Regions from separate parts of the Enterovibrio sp. FF113 genome, predicted to be linked through region 1. Evidence: predicted binding sites of a transcription regulator. Region 1 holds the regulator's gene; each other region holds the start of a gene.
What was found. The regulator PurR, encoded in region 1, represses purine synthesis genes. The targets are predictions, from matches to a motif close to TNANGNAAACGTTTNCNTNA.
Positions count from the first base shown of each region.

Region 1 (3,286 bases):
TGTAGACGTAAGGGCTCATCGCCAGATGTTTGAATTCAGCTTCATTCGTTTGACCAGCACGAAGGTGAAGCTGATCATTAACAACCAGTGCGAACATTGTCTCATCGCAAAATACACCAAACCCACCAAACATAGAGCGGGATTTGATTTTGCCAAGACATTCGAAGAACTTCAGTGTGTTTTTTAGCGTTGGTTTATCCATGTGACTAATTCTCAATCAATACGTTCCTGGATGAATGGTCAAGGAGCAACGTAGCAAAGCTAATTCAGAGAATTGTCAACGAACCAGAAATATCCGGTATGTGAATGCTAACGTCATCGGTAGCTCCGCTACCACCAACACATAAAATCAGTGTTGTGAGGCCGGAAGCTTTGCGTCCCACGCTTTCGCGATGGTTTGCCTTTTTCTTGACGGGTTTTAGCTTAACTGAATCGCATCATTTTGTCGTTATTGCTGGTCTCATAAAGTGTGATCTTGGTTCAGATAGAATCTTATTGATGTGATTGATAATATCCGGTTGTCTTTGTAATTGAAGTATTTTTGACCAAGATGACTACTTTATATCTGGGTTTAAGGGTAGCACTAGAAAACTAGGCAATTTACCCTTTAAGAGGTGAGTCGCAATAATGAGGTTGAGTCAGTCGGAAAACTTGCCAGTTAATAAAAAAGCCCAACCAAAAAAAAGTGGTCGGGCTTTTAGAGAAGTACCGCGAGAGCGTGTATTTTACTCGGCGTTAAGATTTTTCACCGAACTGCGAATGATGAGCTCTGGTTGCATAACAAAAATCTGCTGTTCGTTCTCTTTATTGGCGAGACGTTCCAATAATAGTTTGATTGCAGTTTTACCCAGTCGATTTTTCGGCTGATGAATTGTCGTCAACGGTGGTGAGAAAAATGCGGCTAGATCAATGTTATCGTAGCCAATAACAGAAATGTCGTTAGGAATGTCTAACCCGGCCTGACGGAAGGTACTGATTGCAGCCAGTGCCATGATGTCATTAAAGCAAAAAACAGCCGTTGGGCGGTCTTCTTGGGCCAATAATGCTTTTGCCGCTTCAACTGCGGAGTCACACTCAAAATCGGCTTCTACAATCCAGTTCGGATTTTCTTCAATGCCAGCTTCTGCCAACGCAGTTCTAAAGCCTGCCAAGCGCGTCTGACAGGTGAGTTTATCTAACTGACCTGAAATACAGCCGATTTTGGTATGGCCGTTGTCTACAAAGTACTTGGTCGCGATATAGCCACCGAGTTCGGCATTATCTTGAATGCAGTCGGTGTTGACATGTTGCGTGCCCCAATCCATCACAACCATCGGCAGATCTTTCTTTTTCTCTAATAGAATAAGAAGTTCTTCATTCAAGTCAGAGCACATCACCAACAGGCCATCTACGCGTTTTTCTGCCAACATGCGCAGGTAGTCGCGTTGCTTCGCTAAGTTACCTTCGGTGTTACACAAGATAAGCGTGTAGCCTTCTTTGTAGCAGTATTCTTCTACCCCATGTACAACTTCCGCAAAGAACGGATTGGTAGATTTGGTGACCAGCATGCCAATCGTGCGCGTTGAGTTACATTTCAAGCTGCGCGCAACTGCACTCGGTGCATAGTTTAAGTCGTCGACTGCGGCCCATACTTTCTTGGTTGTGTTTTCTGCGACAAAGCGTGTTTTATTGATCACGTGTGAAACGGTTGTCGTAGATACACCAGCCATGCGTGCGACATCTTTAATTGTTGCCATTGGGTAATCTTCTTATCGTTTTCATTAGCAGCTTGAGAAATAGAGGCTGCTCAACATGTTTACGCCGCTATGCTAAGCGGCGTAATGGATTCGTTCTTTCTATAGGCGGAGAGACGGACTCTCATCCCCTTGTCGTCGAGGTTTCATCGACACTGCCAGCAACTTGCTTTCCATCAAGTGTGGGAGAAGGGGGGAACGCTGCGGCGGCACTATGACGAGGCGTTTGTAATGTTACAGAAATTTCTCAATGCCAATCGCTTGCGTTCACAGTTTACTGGCTCATGACCGCGCCCGCAATTATTCAATTGAAGCGACTCGCGTAAGCTTGATGCGTATCAAGCTTGCGAAATAGCGGGTTTTTTCTGTTTTCCAAGCTCAAAAAAAGAAAAAACCGGGCTTGCCCGGCTTCATTTATCATAACCAAACACTTCAAGATGCTTGTTTAGCGAGAATTTGTTTGGGTATAGATAGGCACCTTTTTATTCGCCTTTAAGGAACAAAAGATCCAGTGTGATAAATGCAGTGAGCAATGCACCCGCGGCTTTATAAAAACCGAATTGATCAAACTGGTTTAGCGATTTTTGGAAACTACCTAGCCACGGCATGACCATGGTTTCCAAAAATACTTGCTGTTCTTGCATCATGGATTCTTGTTGGTCTTCTTCGGTTTCTTTGTTGGCAAGAATGACCAAGTTCCCTATGAAATCAAGCACAACCGCAAGATGGTCAAACGGTTCATTGAAATCTTTACGTTGAGCAATGCCGTACTTTTCCATCCATTGACCCATCTCTTGCGCGGGCTTATCGTTCAACAGACCGGTTTCACCAATATAAATAGACGCATAAGGCAATGCGCCTGTTTTTGGTGTACTGAGGAATAAACCACAGAAATCAGCGGCTAGCTCGAGTTGTGCATCTTCGCGGAGCTTTAGCGCGGCAAGCGCGTTGCGAAATTCAACGATCGGTGCTTTCAATTCCTCGGTCATGGCTAACGCGGAAAAATAGTTATCCATGTTGCTGCCGTGGTAATTATTCAAATCATCTTGCGTTAATTCACTGGCGAAAAGGGAAGACATCCACCAGTAAAATTCTGCACGTTGTTCGTTAATGGCAATAAATTCTTGCATTGTCATTCCGTTAGTTGAAAAAAAGCACTTTAAGTCTATCTAACATAGAGCAAAAAAGGGCAGCTAAGCTGCCCTTTTCTTCATACTGTCTCTTATGCGATATCCATCGCCGGGAACAGTGGGTTAACGCCGTCAACGTTGATTGGGCCGCTGAAGCCAGTAACAGCAGGTATGTTACCTGTGTGCTTCTCAATCTCAACCAGTGCTGTATGCGCAGAGGTTGCTTGCGCTAACTTAGAGGTGCCGATGTCTACAGTCAGTACGTTTGGATCGCCGTAAGTACAAAGTGTACCCGGCTTGCCGCCTTCAAGTGGCGCATACCAAGCACCTTCTTCAATACGACATACGCCAGCTTTATAGTCGTCAGTCACGACTGCGCCCGCAAGGACCTGACCACGTTCGTTGAATACACGAACCACATCA
Region 1 covers NZ_JBGONO010000013.1:47,643-50,928, forward strand. The annotation lists gene ACED36_RS12025 (TfoX/Sxy family DNA transformation protein) at 1-202, opposite strand, end outside; cyclic di-GMP riboswitch class I at 318-412, opposite strand; gene purR (HTH-type transcriptional repressor PurR) at 726-1,736, opposite strand; gene torD (molecular chaperone TorD) at 2,216-2,863, opposite strand; gene torA (trimethylamine-N-oxide reductase TorA) at 2,956-3,286, opposite strand, start outside.

Region 2 (3,286 bases), on a different contig from region 1:
CGAAGAGCGTATGGCGCTGGTGGTTGACCCAATGTTAGCAACCGGTGGCTCAATGATCGCGACGATCGATCTGCTGAAAGAAAATGGTTGTGACAACATCAAAGTATTGGTTCTGGTTGCGGCACCTGAAGGTCTTGATGCCTTGGAAAAAGCGCACCCAGACGTTGAACTGTACACCGCTGCAATCGATGAAAAGCTGAATGACAAAGGCTATATCGTTCCTGGCTTGGGTGATGCAGGCGACAAGATTTTCGGTACTAAGTAATCGTGCGGTAATCGAAAGCGGAAACGCGATATGTAAAAAAGGCTTCCCGAGGGAAGCCTTTTTTGTGCTTAGTGAAATGCGCTCAGAGGCTTAGTCTTCCATCTGGGCATTATCAACAACGTGGGTTTCACCCATGTCATGCGGCAGAATAAGGTTCAGCAAGATAGCGACGATACCGCAAAGGCTGATGCCTTGTAGGCTGAATTCACCAATACCAAATGCCATGCCACCGATACCAAATACCAGCGTGACCGCCACAATGGTCAGATTACGGGCTTTGTGCAAATCGACCTGATTTTTGATCAAGGTGTTAAGACCGACAGTGGCAATTGAGCCAAACAGCAAGATCATGATGCCGCCCATGACAGGAACTGGAATAGTTTGCAGCACTGCGCCCAATTTACCGACAAATGCCAAGATAATGGCGGTAACTGCTGCCCACGTCATGATGGCTGGGTTGAATGCACGTGTCAGCATGACCGCGCCAGTCACTTCACTGTAGGTAGTATTTGGTGGAGCGCCAAACATGGATGCGGCGATAGTTGCTACACCATCGCCCGCCATGGTGCGGTGCAGGCCTGGTTTTTTCAGGTAGTCTTTACCGGTGACATTCGATATTGCCAGCATGTCACCCACATGTTCAACGGCAGGGGCAATGGCAACAGGGATCATGAACAGAATCGCGTTAATGTTAAATGCAGGCGCGGTAAAGGCAGGCATGGCGAGCCAAGCGGCGTTCAGTACAGGTGAAAAGTCGACCACGCCAAAGAATAATGCTGTCACATAGCCTGAAATAATACCGGCCAAAATAGGCACTAGCCTGAAGAAGCCTTTGGCGAATACAGACATCGCAATGGTCGTTGCCAGTGAAATACCTGAAATCCAAAGCGCGACTGACCCATCAACTAACTGAAATGCGCCGTCACCTGATTTCCCCAGTGCCATATTGACGGCTGCTGGGGCTAAACCAAGGCCAATGACCATGATCACGGGGCCAACCACTACAGGTGGAAGTAGTTTGTGGATAAAGCCAACACCTCTGACTTTAATGATGCCACCCATGATGACATAAACCACCCCAGCTACCATTAGGCCGCCCATGGTGGCAGGAATACCCCAAGTTTGAACGCCAAACATGATAGGTGCGATGAAAGCAAAAGAGGACGCGAGGAAAATGGGGACGGAGCGTTTTGTCACGAGTTGGAAAAGCAGAGTGCCGACACCAGCACCAAACAACGCGACGTTAGGGTCTAGTCCGGTGAGTAGCGGAACCAGTACTAACGCGCCGAAGGCTACAAATAACATTTGTGCTCCGAGTAAGAATTGCATCATGACGCTCCTTCCTGAAATATAAAAATCGGCGGATACTATCATGAAGAGTAAGGGCACTGCAGCATCACTCGTCATCTTGTCGACGAGTTGCACCTATTGTTGCTAACTTTTTGCTCAGTATGCGGTCAATGAATATGTGCGAGGTATTGAGCCCATCGTCGGTGGTTTGGGTATATCACTCAAATTCGGTGTTTTGCCATTGCTGACAGTGTGGCTTCAATTTATGATCAACGTTTAAAAATCGAGTTATCTGGCAAATATATGTTACGGATCTTCTTTTTCGTTTTAGCGTTAGCGTTTGGGCAAACCAGCGCAATGGCCGCGTCTCTATTCAGTACAGAAGTGGTGCTGGATGATAGCGACAGAGCAACGGAGCAAGCGGCAAAACAAAAAGCGTTTGTTGATGTGCTGGTACGCACGTCGGGCGAATCTGCGTTGGGTGACAATGCTGTTATTCAAAAAGCGCTGCCGTCTGTGAATCAATACATTACTCAGTTGGGTTATGGCGAGTCAGAGGGATTACGCACATTGGTGCTGGCATTTGATGATGCCAAAATTCGTACCTTACTGACACAGGCGCAGGCTCCTTACTGGGGCTTACCGCGTCCAGAAGTCTTGTTCTGGTTGGTGGAAGACAATGCGTCGCAGCGTAACGTGGTGTGGGAACAATCGGGCTCTGCGCTTATTGATACCCTAAAAGCGGAAGGTGAGCGCCGTGGTTTACCTGTGCTTATGCCTGTGGGCGACTTTGATGATGTGGTCGCGGTGTCTATTCCAGATCTGTGGGGTGGCTTTGCGGCGCCTATTTCACAAGCCAGTGCGCGTTATAACCCAACTGGCGTAGCTGTGGTGAAAGTGCGCGATAATCGCCTGAGCTGGCAGTTGTTCCCAAATGCTGCAAGCATTGGCAATGATGCGCCGATAGAAGGTCAGGCTGCGGGTGCACCTGCACAGGCTTTTGCAAAAATGATCGACGATATCTCGGATTATTATGCTGATCGTTTGGCGATTAACTTGGGTGTGGCAGATAGCAGTGCCAAAGCGCTGCGAATCTCCGGCTTAAATGATGCTGAAGATTTCTTCGTGGTTGAACGTACCCTCAAAGGGCTTAATTCTGTTGCAGCGCTCCGTTTGGAGTCAATCGAGGAAGGGACGGCAACGTTCCGTATCAGCTTGTTGGCGAATGAAGAGATCTTTCACAATGAGATGATGACAGATCGTCGTTTACGTCGTGTTGAAGTGTTACCTGAGCCGTCAGTGATTCCTGCGCCTACACAGCCTGCAAGTATCGAGTCGGGTGAGATGATCGATGGCGTTGTTGTTCCGTCACTGGTTGTTCCTGATGCTGTTGTGCCAGTAACGCCAGCAATCACTTATCAGTGGATTGGCTAGCGGAGTCGTTAAACTAAGCGAAAAAAAAAGCAGATGATTAGTCATCTGCTTTTTTTATGTCTATTTGATTGCTAGTTACAATTACTTCTCAAATCGCGCCTTTTCCTCGCGTTCAACTTGAGACAGCTTTTTCAGACCCAATCCTAATTCTTGCCCTTTGCGTTTGGCGAAATAGATGTTGCTGACAAATGAAATAGACGTCAGAAGCAACTCCACCAATGCTAGCCAGCGCTCCCCTTGATCGACCCAAAGGATTGTTAATGCGTGGATGAAGTAAAACATCAAAATGAAATTTGC
Region 2 covers NZ_JBGONO010000028.1:20,583-23,868, forward strand. The annotation lists gene upp (uracil phosphoribosyltransferase) at 1-265, shown strand, start outside; gene ACED36_RS19055 (uracil-xanthine permease family protein) at 356-1,597, opposite strand; gene ACED36_RS19060 (DUF2066 domain-containing protein) at 1,808-2,989, shown strand; gene ACED36_RS19065 (DUF2069 domain-containing protein) at 3,071-3,286, opposite strand, start outside.
Region 2: a site for PurR is predicted at 1,695-1,714, ahead of ACED36_RS19055 (uracil-xanthine permease family protein). Genes of this name have one in related genera too.

Region 3 (3,286 bases), on a different contig from region 1:
CCATGAGCACCGAGCAAAAATACGTTGTCGCGTTAGATCAGGGAACCACCAGCTCCCGAGCCGTTATCCTTGACCACGATGCCAATATTGTCACGGTCGCCCAGCGCGAATTCCCCCAGATTTACCCTCAATCAGGCTGGGTTGAGCACGACCCACTCGAGATATATGCCAGCCAAAGTTCGACCTTGATAGAAGCATTGGGAAAAGCAGGCATTCGCTCAGATCAAGTGGCAGCAATTGGCATCACCAATCAACGTGAAACGACCGTGGTTTGGAACCGTCATACGGGAAAACCCATTTACAACGCCATTGTTTGGCAATGCCGTCGCACCGCGCCTATTTGCGAGCAATTGAAATCTGATGGCTACGAAAAATACGTCAAAGAAAATACTGGCTTGGTGATTGACCCGTATTTCTCTGGCACCAAAGTAAAATGGATTCTCGATCATGTTGAAGGTGCACATGAACTTGCTGAAAAAGGCGACCTGCTGTTCGGCACTATCGATACTTGGCTCATCTGGAAGATGACGCAGGGACGTGTTCACGTTACCGATTACACCAATGCTAGCCGTACCATGCTATTTAACATCAATACCCTTGAATGGGATGACTCCATGCTCAAAGCGCTTGGTATCCCTTCGTGCATGATGCCAGAGGTGAAATCCTCGTCTACGGTATACGGCGAAACCAATATTGGGGGTAAAGGCGGTACGCGGATCCCAATTGCAGGCATTGCAGGCGATCAGCAAGCCGCGCTGTTTGGCCAAATGTGCGTCGAAGCCGGCCAAGCCAAAAACACCTATGGCACAGGCTGCTTTTTGTTGATGAACACAGGCAAAGAAAAAGTGTCATCCCAAAACGGCTTGCTGACCACGTTGGCGTGCGGCCCTAAAGGCGAAGTAGCATACGCACTCGAAGGCGCGGTGTTTATGGGCGGTGCATCGATTCAATGGCTGCGCGATGAGATGCATCTGATCAAAGATGCCAAGGACTCTGAGTACTTCGCTACCAAGGTGGATACCAGCAACGGCGTGTATGTCGTGCCCGCTTTCACTGGCCTTGGCGCGCCCCATTGGGACCCTTATGCGCGCGGCACCATCGTCGGCATCACGCGCGGCGTCAATGCCAACCATATTATCCGCGCGACGCTCGAAGGTATCGCCTATCAATCGCTGGATGTGATTACTGCAATGCAAGCAGACTCGGGCATCAAACTCGACTTTCTCAAAGTCGATGGTGGTGCCGTTGCCAATAACTTTTTGATGCAATTCCAGTCTGATGTACTCAACACCGAAGTGCATCGCCCCAAGGTGACCGAGGTGACCGCATTGGGCTCGGCCTATTTGGCGGGACTCGCCGTCGGTTTCTGGAGCAGTATTGATGAGCTCAAGAACAAAGCGGAAATCGACCGATGCTTTAGCCCAAGTGCTGATGATGGCAAACGTAACCGTCGTCACGTGGGTTGGCAACGCGCTATTGAGTGTTCAAAGGGGTGGCATGTCGACTGACCTTAAAACCTGCTTAATGTACTGACCATTATTGAAAAAGGGGTAAGCCCCTTTTTTTTTCGTCTCAAAAACGCAAACGTTTCCTATTTGCTTATGGTAAAATCCGCGCCGAGTTTTTTCGCTATCAGACACTGATTTTGGTAGCTTTTGATGCCACAAAATAATGACACTGGAGATCGGATGAAACGCGATTTAGCAATGGCTTTTTCACGCGTCACAGAGGGCGCGGCACTGGCGGGTTACAAGTGGCTTGGCCGCGGTGACAAGAACGCAGCAGACGGTGCAGCAGTCGAAGTAATGCGTATTCTTCTGAATAAAACCGACATCGAAGGTGAAATTGTTATTGGTGAAGGTGAAATCGACGATGCACCCATGCTATTCATTGGTGAAAAAGTCGGTTTGGGCGGCGATGCAGTAGACATCGCGGTTGACCCGATCGAAGGCACGCGCATGACCGCAATGGGTCAGTCAAACGCACTGGCAGTGCTAGCCGCGGCTGAGAAAGGCAGCTTCTTGAAAGCGCCTGACATGTACATGGAAAAACTGTGTGTTGGCCCAGAAGCCAAAGGGGTTATCAACCTTGAATTGCCGCTGCGCGACAATCTGATTAACGTCGCTAATGCACTGGGTAAATCACTGGATGAGTTGGTTGTCACCACACTCGCGAAACCACGTCATGACGACACCATCCGCGAAATGCAGGAAATGGGTGTGCGCGTTTTCGCCATCCCTGACGGCGACGTTGCCGCTTCGATCCTAACCTGTATGCCTGACAGCGAAGTTGATCTCATGTATGGCATTGGTGGCGCACCTGAAGGGGTAATTTCTGCTGCCGCGATCCGCGCATTGGGCGGTGACATGAATGGTCGCCTGCTGCCGCGTCATGAAGTAAAAGAAGACAATGAGGATAACCGCCGCATGGGCGAAATTGAAATTGCTCGCTGCAAAGAAATGGGCATTGAAACCAACATTTGCCTGAGCATGTCTGACATGGCCAGCAGCGACAATGTTATCTTCTCTGCAACCGGCATCACCAAAGGCGACCTGTTGGAAGGCATTACCCGCAAAGGGAACATTGCCACCACGGAAACCCTGCTTATCCGCGGTAAGTGCCGCACTATCCGTCGCATCAAGTCTATCCACTATATGGATCGCAAAGACGACGCAGTGAAAGACATCATTCTATAACGTCCATGACTGTCGCTATTGCTCACTGTAGCGATAGCTTAATACAGAAAAAGCACGCCTCGGCGTGCTTTTTTAATGGTCATCAATTTATCTTGGTACAGCAAACCTAGACACCGTGAATCAGGGAGACGCTTCCGCCTTAGCGGCTTTCTTATCCGGTGGTTTTTTAAACAAGGCTAGCAGTGGGATCAACACAATATAAGAGACCATGATAAAGCCAAACGAGTAAACAAACGCCAGCAAGGTCGATTGCTGATGCAGCAATTGTGTCACTGACGCAATAAAACTCGGGTCCGTCACCGTCGTGCCTTGCGACGCGGCAAGTTGCTGCACAACAGGGTTGTCCGGCGTCACGCCACCGCCTAATGCATGCCACTCTTTTTGCTGAATTTGGCTGAAATAGGTATTCACGATGGAAATCCCAAACGAGCTTCCTAAGGTTCGGCAAAGGTTGAAAATCACCGCTCCGCCCACGGTATTCTTCGGCGACAACGTGGCATAGGCAAGCTGACTAAGCGGTGCAAACACCAGCCCCATCCCCGCCCCTTGAATAATGCTCGGCAGCAAGACCCAGTACACATCGATGTCGA
Region 3 covers NZ_JBGONO010000004.1:140,873-144,158, reverse strand. The annotation lists gene glpK (glycerol kinase GlpK) at 3-1,508, shown strand; gene glpX (class II fructose-bisphosphatase) at 1,689-2,696, shown strand; gene ACED36_RS04640 (DHA2 family efflux MFS transporter permease subunit) at 2,817-3,286, opposite strand, start outside.
Region 3: a site for PurR is predicted at 1,577-1,596, ahead of glpX (class II fructose-bisphosphatase). Genes of this name have one in related genera too.